DNA from 4 places in the Sinorhizobium sp. M4_45 genome. Region 1 is predicted to be linked to each of the others. Evidence: predicted binding sites of a transcription regulator. Region 1 holds the regulator's gene; each other region holds the start of a gene.
What was found. The regulator PhoB, encoded in region 1, activates phosphate uptake and scavenging genes when phosphate is short. The targets are predictions, from matches to a motif close to TGTCATNNANCTGTCAT.
Positions count from the first base shown of each region.

Region 2: phnF (phosphonate metabolism transcriptional regulator PhnF) is a predicted target of PhoB. The motif match lies at 1,777-1,793, and genes of this name have one in related genera.
Region 3: CN933_RS13485 (DUF47 domain-containing protein) is a predicted target of PhoB. The motif match lies at 2,104-2,120, and genes of this name have one in related genera.
Region 4: CN933_RS15790 (alkaline phosphatase D family protein) is a predicted target of PhoB. The motif match lies at 1,722-1,738, and genes of this name have one in related genera.

Region 1 covers NZ_NWVE01000002.1:41,498-45,705, reverse strand. Annotated here, with positions in the region: gene CN933_RS05825 (aspartate aminotransferase family protein) at 1-501, opposite strand, end outside; gene CN933_RS05820 (GcrA family cell cycle regulator) at 911-1,432, shown strand; gene phoB (phosphate regulon transcriptional regulator PhoB) at 1,540-2,223, opposite strand; gene phoU (phosphate signaling complex protein PhoU) at 2,335-3,048, opposite strand; gene pstB (phosphate ABC transporter ATP-binding protein PstB) at 3,138-3,953, opposite strand; gene pstA (phosphate ABC transporter permease PstA) at 3,967-4,208, opposite strand, start outside.
Region 2 covers NZ_NWVE01000003.1:330,686-334,893, reverse strand. Annotated here, with positions in the region: gene scpA (methylmalonyl-CoA mutase) at 1-981, shown strand, start outside; gene phnF (phosphonate metabolism transcriptional regulator PhnF) at 1,002-1,736, opposite strand; gene phnG (phosphonate C-P lyase system protein PhnG) at 1,862-2,326, shown strand; gene phnH (phosphonate C-P lyase system protein PhnH) at 2,326-2,928, shown strand; gene CN933_RS11800 (carbon-phosphorus lyase complex subunit) at 2,933-4,039, shown strand; gene CN933_RS11795 (alpha-D-ribose 1-methylphosphonate 5-phosphate C-P-lyase PhnJ) at 4,036-4,208, shown strand, end outside.
Region 3 covers NZ_NWVE01000004.1:108,980-113,187, forward strand. Annotated here, with positions in the region: gene CN933_RS13475 (DUF1326 domain-containing protein) at 1-317, opposite strand, end outside; gene CN933_RS13480 (inorganic phosphate transporter) at 432-1,436, opposite strand; gene CN933_RS13485 (DUF47 domain-containing protein) at 1,436-2,080, opposite strand; gene recF (DNA replication/repair protein RecF) at 2,314-3,438, shown strand; gene CN933_RS13495 (molybdopterin-synthase adenylyltransferase MoeB) at 3,465-4,208, shown strand, end outside.
Region 4 covers NZ_NWVE01000005.1:127,975-132,182, reverse strand. Annotated here, with positions in the region: gene CN933_RS15805 (amidase) at 1-972, opposite strand, end outside; gene CN933_RS15800 (KTSC domain-containing protein) at 1,099-1,320, shown strand; gene CN933_RS15790 (alkaline phosphatase D family protein) at 1,846-3,408, shown strand; gene typA (translational GTPase TypA) at 3,544-4,208, shown strand, end outside.

The sequences.
Region 1 (4,208 bases):
CGCGATATCGCCGAAGGGGACCTGATAGAAGCCCGGCGCCTTCGGCCCGAAGCCCTCGATGTATTTCTGCTGTCCGCCGGCGGCGATCGTCGCGAGCGTGCGGCCGTGGAAAGCACCTTCAAAGGTGATGACGTGGAACTTCTCCACGTGCCCCTTGGCGAAATGATAGCGCCGCGCCGTTTTGATCGCACATTCGAGCGCTTCCGCACCCGAATTGGTGAAGAACACCCGATCGGCGAAGGTCACCTGGGTCAGCCTCCGTGCAAGGCTTTCCTGCCCCGAAATCTCGTAGAGATTGGACAGATGCCAGACCTTGTCGGCCTGCGCCTTCAGCGCCTCGACGAGATGAGGATGGGCATGGCCGAGCGAGTTCACGGCGACACCGGCAGCGAAATCGAGATAGCGCGTGCCGTCTTCGGCGATCAGCCAAACGCCTTCACCTCGCTCGAAACGCAACGGCGCGCGCAGATAGGTGTCGTAAAGCGGCGTGGTTGCGGCCATGTCGAGCTCTCCTTCATTCCGGCGGCACGGACCATTCGGCCCGATAAAAATCAAAAATGCCGCCTTGCGGCGGCGACAGGCACTATTCCCATTTCGCACCGCGATGTCAACAAAACCAAGGTTTGCAGGCGCTTTGCGGATGCCGATTCCGAAGCGCGAAAAAATCACACTCTGGGACTTGCAAAAATGCAACGCTCCGACAGCAAGTTGGGGAAAACCGCGAAATCGATTCGGCGCGATTCCGGCGACTCTTGCCACGGAGTCACCCTGCCGGTAGGTTAACATTCAATTACTAGACGCATGCGGCGGACCTAGTCACCAAAAGTATTATCGCGTTGAATCTTCGGGTTTTTCCCGGAGAGCGGTGACGGATTCCGCCATCCCAACGCCGAGAACGGGGAGTGCAGAGATGAACTGGACTGACGAGCGGGTCGAGAAACTGAAGAAGCTGTGGTCGGAGGGCTTGAGCGCCAGCCAGATCGCGGCGCAGTTGGGCGGCGTCAGCCGCAACGCGGTCATCGGAAAGGTTCATCGGCTGAGCCTGCCCGGGCGCGCCAAGGCCGGAGGAAGCACGACCGCTGCAGCCCGGCCCAAACGGGCGACGTCTGCCCCGCGCGCGCCGAACTATGCTGCGCGTTCCGTAACCCGCACCGTGACCCGCACGGCCGGTGCGACCGCGCTCAAGGAAGAGCTCGCAGTCGACCTGGAAATGGACCAGGAGCTGCAGATCGACAGGAACATCGTCCTGCCGATGTCGCGGCGGCTGGAGCTCACGGAGCTTACCGAACGCACCTGCAAGTGGCCGATCGGCGACCCGCTCAAGGAAGAGTTCCACTTCTGCGGCAACGACTCCCCGGAAGCCTCTCCCTATTGCACCTTCCATGCCCGGCTGGCCTACCAGCCCTCCGCCGAGCGCCGGCGCATGCGCTGAGGCGCCTTGCTCATCCCGCTCTGGATGCACGACGAAAATCGGGGCCGGAAAGGCCCCTTTTTCTTTGCCATGCCGCAAGCCGGCACGGGCGCCAGCGACCTTCGGCCTCAGCTCTCCAGCGAATAGCCAGCGCCGCGCACCGTCCGGATGACGTCCGGCATGTTGGAAAAGTTCAGTGCCTTGCGCAGCCGCCCGACATGAACGTCCACGGTCCGTTCGTCGACATAGATGTCGTGTCCCCAGACACCGTCCAGGAGCTGTGAACGAGAGAAGACGCGCCCCGGTGAGGACATTAGAAATTCCAGCAGCCGGAACTCCGTCGGGCCAAGGCGCACTTCGCGACTGCGTCGGTGGACGCGGTGCGTCTCCCGGTCGAGCTCGATATCGCCGCAGCGCAGGAGCGTCGACAGAACCTCGGGCTTGGCGCGCCTGAGCATCGCCTTGACCCTCGCCATCAGTTCCGGCGTCGAAAAGGGCTTGACGACGTAATCGTCGGCGCCGGTGGCAAGGCCCCGCACGCGCTCGCTTTCCTCGCCGCGCGCGGTCAGCATGATGATCGGCAGGCGCTCCGTTTCCGGCCGCTGGCGCAGCCTGCGGCAGAGCTCGATACCGGAAACCCCGGGCAGCATCCAATCGAGGATGAGAAGGTCGGGCAGGCGCTCCTGCAGGCGGATCTCCGCCTCGTCGCCGCGAAGGATCGTATCGACCTCGAAGCCTTCCGCCTCGAGATTGTAGCGCAGGAGAACGCTCAGGGCTTCCTCGTCTTCGACTACGGCAATCTTCGGCAACATTCAGTAGGACTCCTTCCTACGCACGACAGCCGTCATGCCGCCGCGCACGGTGGTAGGCCGCGCCAAGGCGGCCGGAACAAATTCTGCATAGGCACCGGCTGCCGGGCGATCTCAGTCCGTCACGGAACCCAATGTCGACGTCATGTCGTCCTTCGGCCGTTCGCCCTGCGGCTGGGCGCCTGTCGCCATATAGTAGATCGTTTCGGCGATATTGGTCGCGTGATCGCCGATACGCTCGATGTTCTTGGCGCAGAAAAGAAGATGCGTGCACGGCGTGATGTTGCGCGGATCTTCCATCATATAGGTCAGCAGTTCCCGGAACAGGGACGTGTAGATCGCATCGATCTCTTCATCGCGTTCGCGAATGCTGTTCGCCTTTTCCGGCGAACGGGACGCGTAGACGTCCAGGACTTCCTTCAACTGAACGAGCGCGAGCTCGGCCAGGTGTTCGAGGCCGCGCGCAAGCTTGCGCGGTATGCCTGAACCGGCAACGGCAATCACCCGCTTTGCGGTGTTCTTGCCGAGGTCGCCCACGCGCTCCAGGTCCGCGGCGATGCGGATCGAACCCATGATCTCCCGAAGATCCGAGGCCATGGGCTGGCGTTTGGCAATGGTGACGATCGCCTTTTCGCCGATCTGCCGTTCCGCATCGTCCAGAATGATGTCGTCGGAGATCACCTTCTGGGCCAGGGCGAGATCGGAATTGACGAGCGCACGGACGGAGTCCGCGACCATCTGCTCGGCGAGACCGCCCATCTCGGAGATGCGGCGCGTGAGATACTTCAACTCTTCGTCGAAGGCGGACATGATGTGTGCGTGAGACATATTCGTTTCCTCGGGGGACGCGCTGTTCTGAATGGGCCTCGTTCGGTCTTGACCGGGAGGGACGGAAAAGCGCCGCCCCTCTCCGGCCATCAGCCGAAGCGGCCCATGATGTAGTCCTGGGTGCGCTGATCGTCCGGGTTGGTGAACATTTTATCGGTATCGTTCTCCTCTACGAGATTGCCGAGATGGAACATGGCCGTGCGCTGCGACACGCGCGCCGCCTGCTGCATCGAGTGGGTGACGATCACGATCGTGAAATTCGCCCGCAATTCGTGGATGAGTTCCTCGACTTTCGCGGTCGCGATCGGATCGAGCGCCGAGCAGGGCTCGTCCATCAGAATGACTTCCGGGCTGACGGCAACGGCGCGGGCGATGCAGAGGCGCTGCTGCTGGCCGCCGGAAAGTCCGGTGCCCGGCTCCTGCAGCCGATCCTTCACCTCGTTCCACAGCCCGGCCCTCTGCAGGCTCGTTTCCACGATCTCGTCGAGTTCGGTCTTGGTGCGTGCCAGGCCATGGATGCGCGGGCCGTAGGAGACATTGTCGTAGATCGACTTCGGGAACGGATTGGGTTTCTGGAACACCATGCCGACGCGGGCACGCAATTCCACCACGTCGATCGACGGATCGTAGATATCGTCCTCGTCGAGCGTGATCTTGCCCGTTACGCGGCAGTTCTCGATCGTGTCGTTCATGCGGTTCAAGGTGCGCAGAAACGTCGATTTGCCGCACCCGGACGGACCGATCAGCGCCGTGACCGTGTTCTCGCGGATATTGAGGTTGACGTCGAAGAGCGCACGCTTTTCGCCGTAATAGACCGACACATCGTTGCCGATCATCTTGTAAGGCACCGTATTCATTTTCTGCTCAAGAGCCTTTTCGACTGCAGCTTCCGACATGATGTTCATAGTCCTTACCCCACTACCAGCGACGCTCAAAGCGACGCCGCAAGAGAATTGCGCCGAGATTCATGAAGATGAGAAAGATCAGGAGAATGATGATCGCTCCGGACGTACGCTCGACGAAGGCACGTTCTGCCTCGTTCGCCCACATGTAGATCTGCACCGGCAGCGCCGTGGATGGCTCCAGCGGCGACCCCGGAAAGTCGACCACGAAGGCGACCATGCCGATCAGAAGCAGCGGCGCCGTTTCGCCCAGCGCAT
Region 2 (4,208 bases), on a different contig from region 1:
GTCGTCGACCCGCTTGCCGGCTCCTATTACGTCGAGAGCCTGACGAACGAGCTTGCCGAAAAGGCCTGGGCCCTGATCGAGGAAGTGGAGGCGCTGGGCGGCATGACGAAGGCCGTCAATACCGGCCTGCCGAAGCGGCTGATCGAAGAGGCCGCGACCCGACGGCAAGCCGCCGTAGACCGCGGCGAGGAGGTAATCGTCGGCGTCAACCGGTACCGGCTCGAGAACGAGCAGCCGATCGACATCCTCCAGATCGACAATGCCGCAGTTCGGGCGGCTCAGATCAAGCGGATCGAGGAGACGAGGCGCCGGCGGGACTCACGGAAGATGAAGGAAGCGCTGGACGCGCTGGCCGACGTGGCGCGCAGCGGCAAGGGCAATCTGCTCGCCGCCGCCGTCGAGGCCGCCCGGGCCCGCGCCACCGTCGGCGAAATCACCGATGCCATGCGGGAGGCTTTCGGCGATTACACCGCCATTCCGGAAGTCGTCACCGACATCTACGGCAAGGCTTATGAAGGAGATCCGGAACTCGGCGTACTCGCCGGGCGGCTCGGGGAAGCGACGAAACGGCTCGGCCACAAGCCGAAGATCATGGTAGCCAAGCTCGGCCAGGACGGACACGACCGCGGCGCCAAGGTGATCGCATCCGCCTTCGGCGATATCGGCTTCGACGTCGTCGCAGGCCCCTTGTTCCAGACGCCGGAAGAAGCCGCCGATCTGGCGCTCGCCGAAGAGGTCACCGTTATCGGCGTTTCATCGCTTGCCGCCGGCCACAGGACGCTGATGCCGCAGCTCGCAGAGGCACTGAAGAAGCGCGGCGGCGAGGACATTATCGTCGTCTGCGGCGGTGTCATTCCCCGGCAGGACTATGATTATCTGATGGAGAACGGCGTCGCCGCCGTCTTCGGACCCGGCACCCAGGTGCTCGACGCCGCGCGCGCCGTGCTGGATCTGATCGAAGGCAGGCGGCGAAACGTGTAGTCCCCGGCGTCCGGCCGAGTTCAGGTCTCGATCCGGAGCTTCATCCGGTCGGCGGCAAAGCGCGTTCGCGAATATTCGACCGGGCGGCCTCCGAGATCCGCATTGACCGATTGCGTCTCCATGACGATCGCCCCCGGCGAGAGTTTCAGAAGCGAGAGTTCCTCTGCGTCCGCGTGCCGCGCGACGATCTCCGTCGAGACCCGGACGTAGTCGTCGAGTCCATGCACGGCAAAGGCCTTGGTGACCGAGCCGAGCCGCGCATACTCCTCCGCCATCCTCGCAAAGCGCTCGGCGGGGTAGTAGCTGACCGCCGTCGAAAGCGGCCGCCCGTCGCCGCTGCTGACGGTGCTGAGCTCGATCAGAGGGGTGCCCGGGGGAACGCCGAGCGCAGCGGCGATTTCGCCGCTTGCCGACACTTGGCGATGTCCCCGGAGCTCGGTTCCGATTTCCTTCACCTGGCGGCCGAGACCTTGGGAGAAGCGAGTGCGCCGCGAGATCGGATAGCTCACACGATCCTTGCGCTCGATCATCGTGCCGCGCCCCTGCACCGCCCGCACCAGACCTTCTTCCGCGAGTGCTGCCAGCGCGCTGCGGACGGTGTGGCGATTGACGCCGAATTCCGCTGCAAGGGCCGTCTCCGGCGGCACCATGCCGGTCGCGTCATAGTCGCCGTTGCTGATCGCGAGCCGTATTCTGTCGGCAATCTGCCGCCACAGCGCCACGCCCATCTGCCGTTCGACGACCTTCGCCACCATCTTCTTCGCCCCACTTCTTTGCCGCCAGCTTCTTGGCAAATGTCACAAGCCTGTCATTTGCGAAGGCTATGGAAAGGTATAAGATGTATAGTTGTCTAGATCAATAGACATTTTGGAGTGAGATGATGGACGCAGCGAAGATAAGTGATGAAGCCGTCGCTCAGCGCCGGGAAGGCATGCGGCTTCTGGCGCGCGCGACGCTCGGCGAACTTTCCATGGCCTGGGACGCGATCGACGACAAGCCGGAGGTCGCGCCGGTGCGCGGTCCGGAAACCGGGCTCGTCATGGTGCGCGGCAAGATCGGCGGCGGCGGCGATCCTTTCAACCTCGGCGAGGCCACCGTTTCACGCGCCACCGTGCGGCTTTCGACCGGAGAGATCGGCCATGGCCAGCTGCTCGGCACCGACAAGGCACGCGCCCGCTTTGCCGCGATCTTCGACGCGCTTTTTCAGAGCGCTGCGCATCGCGCAAGCGTCGAGGCGCTGCACGAGCAGGTGGCCGCTCGTCTTGAAGCGGAAGACCGTCGCAAGGCCGAGGAAACGGCTGCGACCCGCGTCGACTTCTTCACCATGGTCCGCGGAGAGGATTGATGACTGCCCAATCGCAAATCTATAGCGGCGCCTTCGCCGATCCTGTCTTCGAGGCGCAGTCCGTGTTCCGCAGCCTGATGGACTGCTTCGCCCGCCCGGGCACCGTCGGCCGGCTTTCCACTGCAGCAGCCCCGCCGGCGCCACTCGGAGAGGCAAGCGGAGCCGTCGCGCTCACGCTCTGCGACCACGACACGCCGGTCTGGCTATCGCCGGCGCTCTCCAAATCCTCGGCGCCGAAGTGGATCGCGTTTCACACCGGCGCGGGCGTCACCGAGACGAAGGACGAGGCCCGCTTTGCCTTCTTCGAGAAGGGCGCGGCTGTGCCGGGCTTCGACCAGTTCGCCCTCGGCACGCAGGAATATCCCGACCGTTCCACCACGCTCGTCGTCGAGGTGGAAGCGCTCGAGGGCGGGCGGCCGCTGATCGGCCGGGGACCGGGAATCAAGAGCGGGATCGTCATCGCACCGAAGGGCCTGCCCGACGTGTTCCTCGACCTCTGGGCCGCCAACCGGGCGATCTTTCCGCGCGGCATCGATCTCGTCCTGACGGCGCGCGAGGCAGTGCTTTGCCTGCCGCGCACCACCAAACTCGAGCGGGAGTAAGCGCATGTATGTAGCTGTCAAGGGCGGAGAAGCCGCCATTGCCAATGCTCACCGGCTGCTGGCCGATCGCCGGCGCGGCGACCGGGCGCTGCCCGCGATCACCATAGAACAGGTCGTCGAGCAGCTCGGGCTCGCGGTCGACCGCGTAATGGCCGAGGCCTCGCTTTACGACCGTGCGCTTGCGGCCCTTGCCGTGCGCCAGGCGCGCGGCGACATGATCGAGGCGATCTTCATCCTGCGCGCCTACCGCACGACCCTTCCGCGCTTCGGCTGTTCCGAACCGGTCGACACCGCGAAAATGAAGGTCGAGCGGCGCGTCTCGGCAACCTACAAGGATCTCCCCGGCGGCCAGCTGCTCGGCCCCACCTTCGACTATACGCACCGGCTTCTCGACCCGTCGCTCATCGGCGAAGAGCCGGTCGATGAGCCGGCGCTCAAGGAGCCGGGCGAACCTGTCATGCGCGTCTCCGACATTCTCGACGGCGAAGGTCTGATCGAGGGCGACGGCCGGATGCCGGAAGGTCACGTGGCGGGCGACCTCACGCGCGAGCCGATGGAATTTCCGATGGCACGCGATCTCCGCCTGCAGGCGCTTGCCCGTGGCGACGAAGGATTCCTGCTGGCGCTCGCCTACTCCACGCAGCGCGGCTATGGCCGCACGCATCCCTTCGTCGGCGAGGTCAGGATCGGCGAGGTCGAGGTCGAACTGGAACTGCCGGAGCTGGGCTTTGCCGTTTCACTTGGGGTCATCCGCGTTACCGAATGCCAGATGGTCAACCAGTTCAAGGGCTCGGCCAAGCAGCCGCCGCAATTCACCCGCGGCTACGGACTCGTCTTCGGCCAGAGCGAGCGCAAGGCGATGTCGATGTCGCTGGTCGATCGGGCCCTCCGGACCGACGAATTCGACGAGGACATCGTCGCCCCCGCCCAGGATCAGGAATTCGTCATCTCGCATGCCGACAACGTCCAGGCGACCGGCTTCGTCGAACATCTGAAGCTGCCGCATTACGTCGACTTCCAGGCCGAGCTCGACCTGGTCAGGCGCATGCGCCGGGAACACGACGCCGCCCAGGCCGGCGGCAGGGACGGCATGAAGGAGGCCGCCGAATGAACGACCTCGCAACTTACAACTTCGCCTATCTGGACGAGCAGACGAAGCGGATGATCCGCCGCGCGATCCTGAAGGCGATCGCCATCCCGGGCTATCAGGTGCCCTTCGCCTCCCGCGAAATGCCGATGCCCTATGGCTGGGGCACCGGCGGCGTGCAGGTGACCGCCTC
Region 3 (4,208 bases), on a different contig from region 1:
AAGGTGGCGCCGGGCTCGGTGTCCTGGCCGCTCATGATCCGTAGCAGCGCCTCCCGCTGCTCGTCGGAGGCACGCTCGTCGATGATCGGAACCACCGCGCCCCTGCCCTCGTGAATGGCACCGGGCCAGGATACGATCATGCCGCACCTCAAGCCGTCGAGCCGGGTGTCGCCATGGTATCCCTCGTCGATATCGACGACCCCGATCGCGCGGCAATGCCCCTCGGTAGGCAGTGCGTTAAACTGGCACGGGCAGCCATAGGCGCAGTTGCAATGGATGAATTCGCGGCCCTTGATCGTCCACTCGACGTCCGTCATCGTTTCCTCCTCAGATACGATGGAAGTTTCACTCTCCTCCGAATGCAATTCTATTAGATGGCGGGAATATACTCCCCGCCGACGGCAATGCCAACGGGGTGCCTCGCGAAAGCGTCAGGCGATGAGGTCCACGGCGAAATAGCAGAGCGCCGAGATCAACGCTGCCGCCGGCATGGTGATCACCCACGCGACGACGATGTTGCCGGCGAGCCCCCACCGCACCGCCGATACCCGCCTCGCCGCGCCGACGCCGATGATCGCGCCGGTGATCGTGTGGGTGGTCGAAACCGGAATGCCGAGCCAGGTCGCCGCGAACAGCGTGATGGCACCGCCCGTCTCCGCGCAGAAGCCCTGCATCGGGTTGAGTTTGGTGATCTTCGAGCCCATCGTGTGGACGATCCTCCAGCCGCCGAAGAGCGTGCCGAGCGCGATCGCCGCCTGGCATGTGATGACCACCCAGAAGGGCACGTAGAATTCCGAGCCGAGATAGCCCTGCGAGAAGAGAAGCACGGCAATGATGCCCATGGTCTTCTGCGCATCGTTGCCGCCATGGCCGAGCGAATAGAGGGAGGCCGAAACGAATTGCAGCACCCGGAAGGTGCTGTCGACGGCGAAGGGCGTCTGGCGGACGAAGACCCAGGAGACGATCAGGATCAACAGCAGTGCCAGAACGAAGCCGATGCCCGGCGACATGACGATGGCGCCGGCCGTCTTCAGGAGTCCTTGCCAGACGATCGAGCTGAAACCGGTCTTGGCCAGCCCGGCACCGACGAGGCCGCCGATGAGCGCGTGCGAGGAACTCGACGGGATGCCGAAGACCCAGGTGACGATGTTCCAGGTGATTGCGCCCATCAGCGCCGCGAAGATCACCTGCGGCGTGACGATACCCGGATCGATGATGCCCGTTCCAAGCGTTTCGGCGACGTGCAGTCCGAAGAAGAGGAAGGCGATGAAGTTGAAGAACGCCGCCCAGAAAACAGCATATTGCGGCCGGAGCACGCGAGTCGAAACGATGGTCGCGATCGAATTGGCCGCATCGTGCAAGCCGTTGAGGAAGTCGAAGAAAAGCGCGACGGCAATGAGCCCCACGAGCAGCGGGAAGGCGAGCGTCGCATCCATCAGACGTTCTCGATCACGATGCCGCTGATTTCGTTTGCCACGTCCTCGAAGCGGTCGACGACCTTTTCCAGTTCGCCGTAGATCTCGCTGCCGATGATATAGGCCATAGGATTGGAAGCGCCGTGGCGCTGGAAGAGATCCTTCAAGCCCTGCTCGTGGAGCTGGTCGGATCTATCCTCGACATGCGTCACCTCCTCGGCGATGGCGCCGAGGCGATGGGCATTGGCGCCGATCCGACTGAGGAGCGGAATGGCCTCGGCGACCAGATGGGCGGCCTCGACGACCGCCGCGCCCATGGCCTGCATGCCGGGGTCGAAGCTCTTCTGTTCGTAGAGCCGGATCGTTTTCACCGTCTTGTGCATCATGTCGATCGCATCGTCCATCGACTGGATGAGATCCTTGATGTCGCCGCGGTCGAAGGGGGTGATGAAGCTGCGGCGGACGGCCAGCAGAACCTCGCGGGTGATCTCGTCGGCCTCGTTCTCGAGCGCGACGATGCGGTCGCAATGGCTTTCGATGTCAGGACCGCCGGCAAGCAGCGCGTTCAGCGCCTCCGCCGCACCCATGACGGTGCGCGAATGGTCGGCGAAGAGGTCGAAGAAACGGTCTTCCCGGGGGAGGAGCTTGCGAAACAGGCCGAGCATCAGGGATCCATCCAACTGTCGATTGTCACGCAGTTGTCATATTGTACTTGCGCGCTCGGGGAAAGTTCCGGTGCGGCCGAAAAAAAGGGCTTTCCCACAGGCGATTGGGCGGCAATGCGCAGCCCGGACACGGAATTGCCGCGGGCCGTGGAGAGGCAGACGGAACGCCCTTTCCGCCTTGCCTTGGCCCGGCTTTCATCCTACCTGACAGCAACGTCGAATTCGGACCCGCAATGCCCCACAAGGTCTTTCTCACACGCCTGAAACTGAGCGACTTTCGCAACTATGCAACGCTGGCGCTCGACCTCGACCAGCGTCATGTGGTGCTGACCGGCGAGAACGGCGCGGGTAAAACCAATCTGATGGAGGCGGTCTCCCTTCTTTCGCCCGGGCGCGGCTTGAGGCGCGCTGCCTATGCGGATATCGCCCGGGTCGGCGCCGCCGATGGTTTCTCGATCTTCGCCGCCGTCGACGGCATGGAAGGTTCGGTGGAGATCGGCACCGGTACTCAAGGGACCGAGGAGGGGCAATCACGGCGCCTCAGACTCAACGGCACTGCGGCCCGCACGGTCGACGAACTCACCGATCACCTCCGGGTGCTCTGGCTCACGCCGGCGATGGATGGCCTCTTCACCGGCCCTTCCGCCGACCGCAGGCGCTTTCTCGACCGGCTGGTGCTGTCGCTCGATCCCGGGCACGGCCGGCGCGCCAGCGAGTTCGAGCGCGCCATGCGCAGCCGCAACCGGCTACTCTCGGAATTCCGACCCGATCCCGCCTGGCTGTCGGCCATCGAGCGCGAAATGGCCGGGCTCGGCATCTCCATGGCGCTCGCCCGTCAGGAGATGCTTGGCCTGCTCTCGGCCCTCGTCGAGCGAAGCCGGAGCGATGGGACCTTTCCGTCCGCAAGCCTGTCGCTCGCCGGCTTTCTCGATGACTGTGCAGGTATTCCCGCCTTTGAACTCGAAGAGCGCTATCTGGCAATGCTCGCCGAAGGCCGTGCCCGCGATGCGGCCGCCGGCCGCACGCTCGACGGGCCGCACCGCACCGATCTCCTGATCCGCCACCGGGAAAAGGACATGGAGGCAGAGCGTTGTTCGACCGGCGAGCAGAAGGCGCTGCTCGTCGGTCTGGTTCTCGCGCATGCACGGCTCGTCGGGGATATGACCGGCCACGCCCCGGTGTTGCTGCTCGACGAAATCGCCGCCCATCTCGATCGGGGACGCCGTGCCGCCCTCTTCGATCTGGTCGACGGGCTCGGCGGCCAAGCCTTCATGACGGGCACCGACCGGGCGATGTTCGACGCCCTTGGCGAGCGGGCTCAATATCTGGCCGTTGCAAACGGCCGCGTTTCCGGGTGACATAGAGCGCCGTCCGCGAAAATTAAATGGAGACGCCAATGACGACCGATGCGACGCTCGCTCCTTCGGAGATCGCGCGCTACGCACGCCACATCGTGCTGCCGGAGATCGGCGGCCCGGGGCAGCAGAAACTCAAGGCCGCGCGCGTGCTCGTCATCGGCGCGGGCGGGCTCGGCGCGCCGGCTCTGCAATATCTCGCGGCCGCCGGTGTCGGCACGCTCGGGATCGTCGACGATGACGTGGTCTCGTTGTCGAACCTGCAGCGTCAGGTGATCCACGCCACCGCCGATATCGGGCGGCCGAAGGTCGAGAGCGCCGCCGCGGCGATCGACGCCCTCAATCCACATGTGAAGGTCATGACGCACGCGCTCAGGCTGGACCCCGAAAATGCCGATGCGCTCTTGCGCCAATACGATCTCGTCGTCGACGGGTCGGATAATTTCGATACGCGTTATCTCGCCGCCGATACGGCCGCGGCGGCAGGCGTGGCGCTCGTCACCGGTGCCGTCGGACGCTTCGACGGCTCGGTCACCGTGCTGAAGCCCTACGAGACCGATGCCGAGGGGCACCCGAATCCCTCCTACCGCGATCTCTTCCCGGAGCCGCCGCCGCCGGGCACCGTGCCGAGCTGCGCCGAAGCGGGCGTCCTGGGCGCGCTCACCGGCGTCATCGGCACGCTGCAGGCGATGGAAGCGATCAAGCTCGTCACCGGCATCGGCGAGCCGCTGGTCGGCCGTCTGCTGCTCTACGATGCGCTCGCCGCCCGGTTC
Region 4 (4,208 bases), on a different contig from region 1:
GGGGACCGTGAGGCGGCGGCGCAATGTGGATTTTACGCGGATGTCGACCGGCGCATTGTCGTTCAGGAGCCAGCCCGCGTGCACACGGCTTGCCTCGAGGCCGGCGAGCGAGCCGATCGCGGTTGCCTCGGCGAAGCGGGCAAGGAGATCGTCGATCCTGCATGCGGCGAGTTTCGCACCCGCACGGGAGAGTGCCTGCAGGCTCCTTTCGAAAGCCGCCGCAATCTCCGGCGCAAGCCCTTCGAGAAGGGCGCCTTCGGGGATGCCGAGCTTCAGGCCGGCGAGCGGTACGGGTTCGAGCGATCTCGGCGTCTCGCCGGCCATGACCGCGTCGGCGGCCGCGCAATCGGCGACCGTGCGCGCAAGCGGGCCGATCGAATCGAGGCTGGGGGACAGGGGAAAGGCGCCCTCCAGAGATACGCGGCCGGCGGTGGGCTTGAAGCCGACCAGGCCCTGCAGGGCGGCCGGAATGCGCACCGAGCCGCCGCTGTCGGAGCCGATGGCGATCTCGCTCGTGCCCTCCGCCGCCGAGACAGCGGCACCCGAGGAGGAACCGCCGGGAATGAGGCTCGGGTCGACGGCGTTGCCGGGCACCGGGTAATGCGGATTGAGGCCGACGGCGGTAAAGGCGAATTCCGTCATGTGAGACTTGCCGATGATGACGGCGCCGGCCGCGCGCAGGCGCCGGACGATCGCCGCGTCCGCTGTTGCCGGAGGCGCCGCGCGGCGGATGATGGAGCCCGCAAGCGTCGGCTCGCCGGCGATGTCGAAGAGGTCCTTGATGGAGACGATCCGCCCGTCGAGGGGCCCGAGGCTCGTGCCCTCGCGCCGCCTCCCGTCGGCAGCGTCCGCTTCCGCGCGGGCTCGCTCCCGATAGAGCTTTACAAAAACGCGTTCATCGTTCCGCCGCCCGTCAAGTCGGGCGAGAACGGCTTCGATTCGGTCGCGGGACGGCATATCTGACGGGGGCAAGGAAGGAACCTCGTGAATTGCGGCCCAAGTCCGGATGGAAGTCCTTGGAAGCGCTCCAATATTTAAAGGATCGCACGATTGATGTACAATAGGGGGCGATAGCGACAAGCAATCTGGAAGACGCCGATGCGAATTCTACGATCCTCCGCAATCCTCGACTCCTCCGCCATCCACGAGGTCAGATACGATGCGCCGCGCCGGACGTTGAGCGTCTGGTTTCTCGGCAACCGCAGGCCCTATCACTACCTCGACGTTCCGGAAGAGGTTTACGAGGAACTGTTGCATACGGATTCCGCCGGCAACTATTTCAACCAGCACATACGCCATCACTACGGGTTCCTGCATTAGGGCCTGTTTCATTACTGAGATTCATTTCGGAGGACTGCAATCTCTCCTCCTTCGTCATCTCTCTGCTTGTAAAAGATGAAAGCAGCGCCGCGTCTGCGGCCCGGGAAGAGCTCTTTCAGCCCAAGGACTTGGTCTGGCTGGATTCCTGTGACGAGCACAGGAATGAGGAAATCAAACAAGCGGCGGCGCGTGGCCCGAATCTCAACAGGCCTTAAGAAGGTATCGGAGGACTGAAATCTCTCCTTCTTCCGCATCTCTGTGCTTGTCACAGAGATGCAAGCAGCGCCGCGTCTGCGGCGCGGGAAGAGCTCTTTCAGCCCAAGGACTTGGTCTGGCTGGATTCCTGTGACAAGCACAGGAATGAGGAAATCGAACAAGCGGCGGCGGGTGGCCCGCGCCCGTTTCACAGAACTGTCGCCAAACAGTCCGAATAGTTTCATCCGTCTGTAAAGCCGCTGACATCCGGCTGGCCAATGGTCCGCTCGCGAGAACCGACGATTCGCGAAACGGAACCGGAGGCAGGGATTGGCCGCTCTTCGAAACACCCTCACCAGGCGTTCTTTCCTCTTCTCTGCCGGCGCCGCCGGTCTTGTCGCTTCTTCCGGTCTCGCCACGCCATTCTATGCGCGCGGCTACGGGCGGCCGGAATTCGCCCATGGGGTGCAGTCCGGCGATGTCGATACGGGCTCGGGGATGATCTGGACGCGGGTCGATCGGCCGGCGCGCGTTTCCGTCGAATATTCGACCACCGAGAGCTTTTCGAATGCCGTCAGGCTTGCCGATATCGATGCGACGCCGCTGACGGACTGCGCCGTCAAGTGCCGGCTCGACAAGCTGCTGCCGGACCAGGACATTTTCTATCGCTTCGTCGCGACCGATCTCTACGACGCCAATCGCGTCTCCGAACCGGTCGTCGGGCGCTTCCGGACGGCTCCCTTGCGGCGCCGCTCCGTGCGCTTCGTCTGGTCCGGCGACACGGCGGGGCAGGGTTGGGGCATCGACGAGATCGGCATGAAGACCTATTCGACCATGCGGCTGCACGAGCCGGATTTCTTCATTCATTCCGGCGACACGATCTATGCCGACAACCCCATCCCCGACGAGATCAGGCTGCGCGATGGCGGCATGTGGAAGAACCGGATCGTCACGCCCGAGAAGCGCGACGTCGCGCGCACGCTCGAGGAATATCGCGGCCAGTGGAAGTACAACCTGCTCGACGAGCATGTGCGGAGGCTCCATGCCGAATGTCCCACCTTCTATCAGTGGGACGACCACGAGGTCCTGAACAACTGGTCGGCCTCGACCGATCTCAGCGACGATCCGCGCTATCCGGAGAAGGATGTCGCCGTCTATGCCGCCCGCGCGGCCCGCGCCTTCCACGAGATGACGGCGATCCGCACGCTTCCGACGGAGCCCGGCCGCATCTTCCGCAAGATCGCCTATGGTCCGCTGCTCGACGTCTTCTTCGTCGATCTGCGCTCCTATCGCGGCCCCAACCAGGGCGAGGGGGGTGGCGACCTCTTCGGCTGGCGGCAGGCGGACTGGCTGAAGCGCGAGCTTGCGGCGTCCAGCGCCACCTGGAAGGTGATCGCCTGCGACATGCCGATCGGCCTCATCGTCTGGGACGACTATTCGGCAAGGCGCGGATCGGATGCCATCGCCGATGGCGACAATGGCGCGCCGAAGGGGCGCGAGACGGAATTTGCGGATCTCCTGCGCTTCGTCCGCGACAACGCGATCGAGAACATCGTCTGGCTGACGGCGGACGTGCATTACACGGCGGCGCATCACTACGATCCCTCGCGGGCCGCCTTCAAGGACTTCTCGCCGTTCTGGGAGTTCGTCTCCGGGCCGCTTCATTCCGGCACCTACGGACCGAAGGAGCTCGACATGACCTTCGGCCCCGAGGTTCGCTTCATCAAGGCGTCGGGCGGAGGAATCGACAGCAACCTGCCGCCGTCGGCGGGCCTGCAATTCTTCGGCATCGTCGATATCAGCGGCCAGACGCGGCAGATGACGGTGCGGCTGATGGACCGGCAGGATCGGGAACTCTGGCGGGTAATCCTCGATCCGGCGGTGTCCGTTTGAGCCGGCGGCGCTTCACGCAGGTCAGCCCTGCGCGCCGGCCCCCTTTCGCTTCCGGGAAAAAACCTGTATGAGCGCGGCAACTGAAAAGCGGTACCTGCCTCGTCGCGCGTGCCCACGAACTTTCCGAGACAAAAAATGAGCATTCGCAACATCGCGATCATCGCGCACGTCGACCATGGGAAAACCACGCTCGTCGACGAACTCCTGAAGCAGTCGGGCTCCTTCCGCGAAAACCAGCGCGTCGCCGAGCGCATGATGGATTCCAACGAACTGGAAAAGGAACGCGGCATCACCATCCTCGCCAAGGCGACTTCGGTCGAGTGGAAGGGTACGCGCATCAATATCGTCGATACCCCCGGCCACGCCGACTTCGGCGGTGAAGTCGAGCGCATTCTGTCGATGGTGGACGGCGCCATTGTTCTGGTCGACGCCGCCGAAGGCCCGATGCCGCAGACGAAATTCGTCGTGGGCAAGGCGCTCAAGGTCGGTCTTCGGCCGATCGTGGCGATCAACAAGATCGATCGTCCCGATGCCCGTCACGAGGAAGTCATCAACGAGGTATTCGATCTCTTCGCGGCGCTGGACGCGACCGATGAGCAGCTCGATTTCCCGATTCTCTACGGTTCCGGCCGTAACGGCTGGATGAACGTCGCGCCGGAAGGTCCGCAGGATCAGGGCCTGGCACCGCTCCTCGATCTCGTTCTCGATCACGTTCCGGAGCCGAGCGTCGGCGAAGGTCCGTTCCGGATGATCGGCACCATTCTGGAAGCCAATCCCTTCCTCGGCCGCATCATCACCGG